DNA from 4 places in the Streptomyces sp. NPDC005438 genome. Region 1 is predicted to be linked to each of the others. Evidence: riboswitches for the same ligand, from Rfam matches in the RefSeq annotation. Region 1 holds a riboswitch; each other region holds the start of a gene.
The links. A riboswitch is a leader RNA that binds a small molecule or an ion and turns the genes downstream of it on or off. The one in region 1 is predicted to bind cobalamin.
Positions count from the first base shown of each region.

Region 2: another riboswitch for cobalamin. It lies ahead of ABZT14_RS12225 (CoA-acylating methylmalonate-semialdehyde dehydrogenase); the one in region 1 lies ahead of nrdI (class Ib ribonucleoside-diphosphate reductase assembly flavoprotein NrdI).
Region 3: another riboswitch for cobalamin. It lies ahead of metE (5-methyltetrahydropteroyltriglutamate--homocysteine S-methyltransferase); the one in region 1 lies ahead of nrdI (class Ib ribonucleoside-diphosphate reductase assembly flavoprotein NrdI).
Region 4: another riboswitch for cobalamin. It lies ahead of ABZT14_RS07135 (hypothetical protein); the one in region 1 lies ahead of nrdI (class Ib ribonucleoside-diphosphate reductase assembly flavoprotein NrdI).

Region 1 covers NZ_JBEXEP010000006.1:212,433-214,585, forward strand. The annotation lists gene nrdE (class 1b ribonucleoside-diphosphate reductase subunit alpha) at 1-587, opposite strand, end outside; gene nrdI (class Ib ribonucleoside-diphosphate reductase assembly flavoprotein NrdI) at 599-1,027, opposite strand; cobalamin riboswitch at 1,192-1,415, opposite strand.
Region 2 covers NZ_JBEXEP010000004.1:442,733-444,885, forward strand. The annotation lists cobalamin riboswitch at 335-524, shown strand; gene ABZT14_RS12225 (CoA-acylating methylmalonate-semialdehyde dehydrogenase) at 918-2,153, shown strand, end outside.
Region 3 covers NZ_JBEXEP010000002.1:528,142-530,294, reverse strand. The annotation lists gene thiI (tRNA uracil 4-sulfurtransferase ThiI) at 1-396, shown strand, start outside; cobalamin riboswitch at 555-767, shown strand; gene metE (5-methyltetrahydropteroyltriglutamate--homocysteine S-methyltransferase) at 910-2,153, shown strand, end outside.
Region 4 covers NZ_JBEXEP010000002.1:537,492-539,644, forward strand. The annotation lists gene ABZT14_RS07130 (GNAT family N-acetyltransferase) at 125-634, opposite strand; cobalamin riboswitch at 1,029-1,164, shown strand; gene ABZT14_RS07135 (hypothetical protein) at 1,311-2,153, shown strand, end outside.

The DNA of each region.
Region 1 (2,153 bases):
ATGGACTCCAGGTTGTCCTCCATGCGCAGCAGGAAGCAGGAGACCAGTTCGCCGCGCTGTGCCTTGCCGGCGTTGAGGAAGGTGGGGGTGGCGGGCTGGAAGCGTCCGGTCAGCATCTCGTCCACCAGCCGGGTGGCCAACTCCTCGTCGCCGGCCGCCAGATGGAGGGCGGTGGCCACGATCCGGTCCTCGTACCGCTCCAGGTAGCGCGTGCCGTCGAAGGTCTTCAGGGTGTACGAGGTGTAGTACTTGAACGCGCCCAGGAAGGTGCGGAAACGGTGCTGGTGAGCGTGGGCCCGCCGGTACAGCTCCTCGACGAACTCCCAGCCGTGGCGCCTGAACGGGGCCGCCTCGTAGTAGTCGTTGTCGATCAGGTAGTCGACCTTCTCCCGCAGCGTCGCGAACGTCACCGTGTTGGGGTTGACGTGCTGGAGGAAGTACTGACGGGCCGCCTCACGGTCCTTGTCGAACTGGATGCGTCCGTCGCAGTCGTACATGTTCAGCATGGCGTTGAGCGCGTGGTAGTCCCGACGCGTGCCGACCGATTCCCGCGCGGACGGGGCGGGGGCGGCTTCGGCGCTGTTCACGTTCCCGGTGTTCACGCCACCGGCCTCGCCGCTGATGAGTGTGGTGTCCAAAACTTCCGCAGTCCTTCCCTCACGGCGCGGACGTCGCGGTCCGTGCCCAGCAGTTCGAATCGGTACAGCTCCGGGACCTGGCACTTGGCGGCGATGACCCGGCCCGCCAGGCAGTAGTCCGCGCCGAAGTTGGTGTTGCCGGAGGCGATCACCCCACGCAGGAGCGCCCGGTTGGCCTCGATGTTGAGGAAGCGGACCACCTGTTTGGGCACCGCTCCGGCCCGCTCTCCACCGCCGTAGGTCGGCACGATGAGGACGTACGGTTCGGTGACCCGAGGCATCCCCTCGCGGTGGGGGTGCAGCGGGATGCGTGTGGCGCCCAGACCGAGCTTCTCCACGAACCGCCTGGTGTTCCCCGAGACGCTGGAGAAGTACACGAGACCGCTCATCCGTCGCCGCCTCCTCTCGCTCGTTCCCGTCTCCGTCGACCGAGGACCGGGGCAGGGAGCGGTGGCGTACGAGGCGGACCGCGGGCGGCGACAGGAAACACGCCGGACCCCGGTCCGTACGACGGCCACGCGACCCTCCCTCGGGGCCTCGAAGCGCGCGGCGGGCATCGCCGCGCACCGGTGGCAGGTCTTCGAACTCGCGGGCACGGCCTGACGGGAGTCAGGACGCCTACTGACCGTCGCTTCCCGGGCCCGCTCGGCGGACCCAGTGCTCATGACGGCGGTCGTTCCCACTCACCGCTGCGGGGCAGTCCCGGATTCCCACCGGGTTCCCTCTTGCGACGCCGCACGCTCTCACGTCCGGCGAACCACCAGCACCGCCAACACTACATCTAGAGCACCCCGTTGTGTACGGCACCAGATATTGTGTTGCGAGAAGAATTTAGGTATACCTAAGTTCGACGGCCGGCAGAGGCCGAACCCCGGGTGCGCGCGCCCCGCGAAAGGCGGCACGCGCACCTTCGGCACGCCCGCGCACACACGCCCCCAACTCCCCCTGGCGGCAACCTCGTTGAGGGTTCCCCGGGGGCGGACACCGAGGGCATCAGGGGGCGAGCCGGAGGGTGACGCGGCCACCCTCGGACGGCCGCTCGGCGTCGACGTCGAGGGGGCCGGGGGCAGCGCCCCCCGGAGGTGGCGGAGTCACCCCCCCGGGGAAGAGGGCGGGGCGACGCCACGGGGCGAGGTGGGCGACGCGCCCGACCTTGCCGCTGTCGACGCGGGGACGCCCTCGGCGCTCAGCCTCTTCGGCGGGTCACCGGTCCGCCCGGTTCCGTGGAAGCCCTCAACTCGGGGGTGGGGGCGGCCGGGAGGCGCGGTCGCGGGCGGCGGGGCCGTCGTTCGGGGTACGGAGGGTCCTCGCCAACCCTCCCCCGGGGCGGGAGAGTTCGCCGGACACCGAGGGCGATGGTCCGGTCGGCCGACGACAGGCACCGTGGAGAGCGGGCGGTCACGGTGATCGGGCAGCACCCCGAGGGTGGTCGACGCCAGCCGGGGTCGGCGCCGAAGTACGGGCATGGCGTTGCCCGTCAGGGTCGACGTACGGGGGGTGGAGGCGTTCGGTCAG
Region 2 (2,153 bases), on a different contig from region 1:
GAGGTGCCGTGCGGGGGGAGCCGACCGGGCAACCGTGAGGGCCGGGAGTTGGGTGGTCGGCGGCTCGGGGGTGCCCCGTTCGTGGTCACGGTCGCTGCCGACCCCCACAGCCCAGGGCCGGCCCACATGAAGGAACCGGCCGCCTGGCACGCGACGGGCCGGCCACCCGGGCGTGTGCCCTCCGCCACCCCGACGGTTCACGATGAGCCGGTACCCGGCCTCCGCCGTGGGCCGGCGTCAGCCACCCCGGCCCGACCTTCCCCGGGGGCCCAGCCCTCGCCCGTACCGTGGGCGGGCCGGAAGGGGGGACCCTGGACTTACTAGGACGTCCAGCTATATGTTGCGGACGTAAGGTCCGCGGTGCAGGGAAGCTGGTGAGAGTCCAGCACGGTCCCGCCACTGTGACCGGGGAGTACGGCCGCCACCCACTGGAAGATGCCAGGGCCACTGACGCGAGTCGGGAAGGCCGGCGGAGGTGCTGAGATCCGGGAGTCAGGATACCGGCCGCGGATGATCAGCCCTTTCCACGAGGATGGAGCAGGCACATGACACCGGTATCCCCCCGCATCTGTGGTGATCCCACGGGGGCCAGCGCCACACCGGCGCCCTGACGCCCCCGGACCACGTCCCAAGCGCCCACCGGGCCACCGCCACCAGGACACCGACCCCCACTCCGTACGCCGTAGCGCGCCCAACGCGCCAGGACCCCGGACCGCCACGCCCCAGGCAGCGGCACACACCGGGCGACGGCCCCACGGAGCGGACGTCGACGTCCCGGTACCGGCCGTCCCTCGCGTGCGCCCCACAGTGGTCCACCCCCCGGCACCGGCGACGACGGCCACGCACCCCCGCCTGTCCGCGCCCCGGAAGCCGGCGCTCTGCTCACCTCGACCACACCACCAGAGAGCGGGTTGTCCATGGTTCGCGAACTCACCCACTTCGTCGCAGGCAAGCGGGTCCCGGAGGTCTCCGGGCCCTTCGGCGACGTGTACGACCCCAACACCGGCCAGGTACAGGCGCGGGTCCACCTGGCCGACCGCACCCAGACCGAGGCGGCCATCGCCGACGCCGAGGCGGCCCAGCCCGAATGGGCGGCCTGGAACCCCCAGCGCCGCGCCCGGGTCCTGCTGAAGTTCCTGCGCCTGGTCGAACGCGACCAGGACGAACTCGCCGCGCTGCTGTCGGCCGAACACGGCAAGACCCTCGCCGACGCCCACGGCGACATCCAACGGGGCCTGGAGGTCGTGGAGTTCGCGGCCGGCATCCCCCAACTCCTCAAGGGCGACTTCACCGACAACGCCGGCGGCGGCATCGACGTGTACTCGATGCGCCAGCCGATCGGCGTCATCGCCGGCATCTCCCCGTTCAACTTCCCCGCCATGATCCCGCTGTGGCAGTGCGCCCCCGCGCTGGCCTGCGGCAACTCCTTCGTACTGAAGCCGTCCGAGCGGGACCCCTCGGTGCCGCTGCGCCTGGCGGAACTGTTCGTCGAGGCCGGCCTGCCCCCGGGCGTGTTCAACGTGGTCAACGGCGGCAAGGAAGCCGTCGACACCCTGCTCACCGACCCCCGCGTGGGCGCCGTCGGCTTCGTCGGCTCCACCCCCATCGCCGAGTACGTGTACGCCACGGCCAGCGCCCACGGAAAGCGCGCCCAGTGCTTCGGCGGCGCGAAGAACCACCTCGTCGTGATGCCCGACGCCGACCTGGACCAGGTCGTCGACGCCCTGGTGGGCGCCGGCTACGGCTCGGCCGGCGAGCGGTGCATGGCCATCTCCGTCGCCGTACCCGTCGGTGAGGAGACCGCCGACGCCCTCGTCGCCCGCCTCCGCGAACGCATCGCCACCCTGCGGGTGGGCCGCAGCGACGACCCCGAGGCCGACTTCGGACCCCTGGTCGCCCAGAGCGCCCTGGACCGGGTACGCGAACTGATCGACGCCGGAGTGGAGGAAGGCGCCGAACTGGTCGTGGACGGACGGGACTTCACCCTGGACGGCCACCCGGACGGCTACTTCCTGGGCGCCTCCCTCTTCGACCGCGTCACCCCCGACATGCGGATCTACCGCGAGGAGATCTTCGGCCCGGTGCTGTCCGTGGTCCGCGCCGCCGACTACGAGGAGGCCCTGCGCCTGCCCACCGAGCACGAGTACGGCAAC
Region 3 (2,153 bases), on a different contig from region 1:
GCCAGCCAGACCCTCAGCAACCTGGCCACCGTGGAGGACGCGGCCACCCTGCCGATGCTCCGGCCGCTGATCGGCTTCGAGAAGCAGGAGATCATCAACGAGGCGGAGCGGATCGGCACCGCCGAGGTGTCGGTACTGCGCGACGAGGACTGCTGCCAGCTGCTGGCACCCCGTTCCGCCGCCGTCCGCTCACGGCTCACCGAGGTACGGAAGCTGGAACGGCGGCTGGAGGTCGAGGAGTTGGTGGACGAACTCCTCGAAGGGGTACGCACCCTGCGCCCGGGCGAGGAGCCCGAGGAGGAGGGCGAACAGCCCCGGACCAGCCCCGAAGCGGACGGCCGCGCCACGGCGCCGGCGGACGGGACCGTGCCCCCGGCCCGCACCCCGGCCCTCTGAGCGGTACGCGCCGCCGGGAGCCCGAACCCCGGCCGTCCCGCCACGACCACCGCTGACCTGCGCGTTCCCCCGGTCTTCGGGGACCGGCACCCATGGGCCGTTCCGAGGCGGCGTCCGGCATCCGGGCGACCCCGTACCGGGATCCGACCTCGGCCCGTAGGGTGGGGCACGCAGCTGGTTCGCCCCGCCCTCCAGGCGGGTGCGTCGCAAGAGGGAACCCGGTGGGAATCCGGGACTGCCCCGCAGCGGTGAACGGGAACGAAAGCCGTCACAGGCACTGGCCCCAGGGCTGGGAAGCGACGGCCGGTAGGTGTCCGCCCCGGTGGACGTGCCCGTGAGTCCGAAGACCTGCCCGCTGCCCGTGTGTGCACCCCACGCACGGACAATCCGGTGACCTCGTGGGTGGGTCGGCGTACACATCGGTGGCAGCGCTCGCCGCGCGCCCACCGCGCTGTCGCCATCCTCGCGTGGTCCCCGGGACCAGGAGAGTCCAGACTCGCGAAGGAGAGTTCCGTGACAGCGAAGTCCGCAGCCGCGGCAGCACGGGCCACCGTGTACGGCTACCCCCGTCAGGGCCCCAACCGGGAACTGAAGAAGGCCATCGAGGGCTACTGGAAGGGCCGGGTCACGGCCGACAGCCTGAAGGAGACGGCCACCGAACTGCGCCTCGCCAAGCTGCGCCAGCTCGCCGAGGCCGGTGTCCACGAGGTACCGACCGGCGACTTCTCGTACTACGACCACGTGCTGGACACCAGCGTGATGGTCGGGGCCGTACCCTCCCGGCACCGCGCGGCCGTCGAGGCCGACACCCTGGACGGCTACTTCGCGATGGCGCGCGGCACCCAGGAGGTGGCGCCGCTGGAGATGACCAAGTGGTTCGACACCAACTACCACTACCTGGTCCCCGAGTTGGGCCCGGACACCGTCTTCACCGCCGACTCCACCAAGCAGGTCGCCGAACTCACCGAGGCCCTCGACCTGGGCCTGACCCCCCGCCCGGTACTGGTCGGCCCGGTCACCTACCTGCTGCTGGCCAAGCCCGCCCCCGAGGTGGACGCCGACTTCGACCCGCTCACCCTGCTGGACCGGCTGCTGCCGGTGTACGCCGAGGTGCTCGCCGACCTGCGGGCCGCCGGCGCCCAGTGGGTGCAGCTGGACGAACCGGCCCTGGTGCAGGACCGCACCTCGGCCGAACTCAACGCCGCCACCCGCGCCTACCGCGAGCTGGGCGGACTGACCGACCGGCCCCAGCTGCTGGTCGCCTCCTACTTCGACCGGCTCGGCGAGGCCCTCCCGGTGCTCGCCAAGTCCCCCGTCGAGGGCCTGGCCCTGGACTTCACCGAGCGGGCCGCCGGCAACCTGGACGACCTCGCCGCCGCCGGCGGGCTCCCCGGCAAGCGGCTGGTGGCCGGAGTGGTCAACGGCCGCAACATCTGGATCAACGACCTGGAGAAGTCCCTCTCCACCCTGGGCACCCTGCTGGGCCTGGCCGACCGGGTGGACGTGGCGCCCTCCTGCTCCCTGCTGCACGTGCCGCTGGACACCGCGCCGGAGCGGGACATCGACCCGCAGATCCTGCGCTGGCTGGCCTTCGCCCGGCAGAAGTCGCGGGAGGTGGTGACCCTCGCCAAGGGCCTGGCCCAGGGCACCGACACCATCTCCGCCGAACTGTCGGCCAACCGCGCCGACCTCGCCTCCCGCAGCGGCTCCGCCATCACCCACGACCCCCGGGTACGGGAACGGGCGGCGGCGGTCAC
Region 4 (2,153 bases), on a different contig from region 1:
GGCCCAGATCCGCCCGGAGGAACAGAGGGGTGGCCGTGTGAGTCCCCCGGCTTCCGGGCCACCTGGCCCGCCAACTCCCGTACGGGTGCCCGTAGTAGCGGCCCGGGGCGCCCGAGGGGTGGGGTCAGGTGCCGGGGCGGGCTGGGGCGTCGAACGAGATCCAGACGTCGTGGGGCACGTCCGGCCGCCCCGGCACCGGCCGGCGTTCCTCGCTCCACTCCCGGCCGGCCACCTCGGTGGCGACCCGACGCCAGAACCGGACGGCGCCGGGGTTGGCCTCCTGGAAGGCCACCTCCCACGGGCCCGGATGCCGGCCCACCACCTCGCGCGCCGCCCACATCCCCAGGCCCGACCCGCGCGCTCCCCGGGCCACGAAGAAGCTGTTGAGCACCCGGGGTGCCGTGCTCAGGCTCCGTACGAACACCAGCCCGGCCGGACGGTCCTCGCTCAACAGCAGGTAGGGCGCCCAGTCGGGGTCGGTGAGCGCCGAGCGGAGCCGCTCCTCGCGGAAGGTCCCGTCGGGGCGGGGCAGGGTGCCGTCGAACTCCGACATGTCGTGCCGGAACATCAGCCACAGGCGTTCCAGTGCGGGGTGGTCGTCGGTGTCGGCGCGGCGCAGGGACACAGGGGACATGGCTCTCCTCGGGAGACGGAAGGGAGGCGGACGGCGGGACGCCGACGCCGTGGGGCCGCGCCGCGGGCGCCGGCGGACGAGCCGGACGGGCGGGGGCGGCGGGGCGCGAAAAAGCCTCCCCTGGCCTGGGCGGTGCCCGGCGGGGGAGGCGTGGTCCGCGAACAGGATAGCAGCCGACGGCCCAGGCCAACGGGCCTTCACCGCAGGGGAGTTGAGGTGCCGCCAGCCGGGGACGCCGGGCCTGACCGGCCGGCCCCCGACAGACCTCGAACCCTCACCGGGGCCCACCAGGAGGCGGCGGCGACCGTACCGGCACCGCCCTCCGGGGGCGCCGGCAGTGGCCGGAGTAACAACCGGCAGGGTGGTTCAACCAGGCGCCCGGGCATACCATTTGGTGACCCCTCCGGGTGAGGGGCCACAACTTCATGCGTACGTGACTGGGGAAAGCCGGTGGAAGTCCGGCGCTGACCTGCAACCGTGAGCGGCCACCCATGCCGCGAGCCGGACCTCCCACCGCGCTACGTGCACCACTTCCCCCTGTCATGGTCTACAGCGTGGAGCTTGGAACCCCTGGTTCACCGGCCCCTGCCGCCTCCTCACCGGAAGGCGTCAGGGGCGGCCGTCTGAACGAGGGTCGGGGCCCCGCCGTCGGCCCCGAACTGGAAGGCACCGCGACATGGTTGGTGTGCTCAAGCGGTGGGGCGGCGCCCTCCGCACCGGGATCGCCGCCCTCGCGGTGTCGCTGCTGGCGACCGTACTCGGCCTCGGCACCGCCGCTCCCGCGCACGCCGCCACTCCCGCCCACGCCCCCGCCCTGAGCCGGGCCGGCGTCTGCCCCGACGGCAACGGCGTGACCGTGGTGGTGGACTTCCGTGAACTGGGCGGCGGCACCCTGGTGCGCTGCGCGGTGGGCGCCCAGAAGAACGGACTGGCCGCCCTGAAGGCCGCCGGCATCCGGGTCACCGGCACCAACCGCTGGGGCGAGTCCTTCATCTGCCGCCTGGAGAACAAGCCCGGCGCCGACCGCGAGTCCTGCGTGGACACCCCGCCGGCCTCCGCCTACTGGTCGTACTGGCACGCCTCCAACGGCGGCAAGTGGACCTACAGCCAGTACGGCGCCACCTACCGCACCCCGCCCAAGGGCAGCTTCGAGGGCTGGTCCTTCTCCCTCAACCGCGAGCAGGACGACGCCCCCGCGCCCCGGATGACACCCCGCCGCCCGTCCACCCCGCCCCCCGGCGGAGGCAACGGCGGCTCCGGGGGCGGCTCGCAGGGCGGTTCCCAGGGCGGCAACGGCGGCCAACGGCCCGGTGACTCCGGCAACGACCAGGGCCAGGACGAGGGGAAGCGCGACCAGAACCCCGAGGACGAGGAGTCCCCCAAGGACGGCAAGTCCAAGGACAAGGACAAGAAGGACGAGAAGAAGGACGACAAGAAGAAGTCCGACGCGGACAAGTCCTCCGACAGCCCCGCCCCCACCCCGACCGAGGACGACGACTGGGACGGCGCCGACGGACAG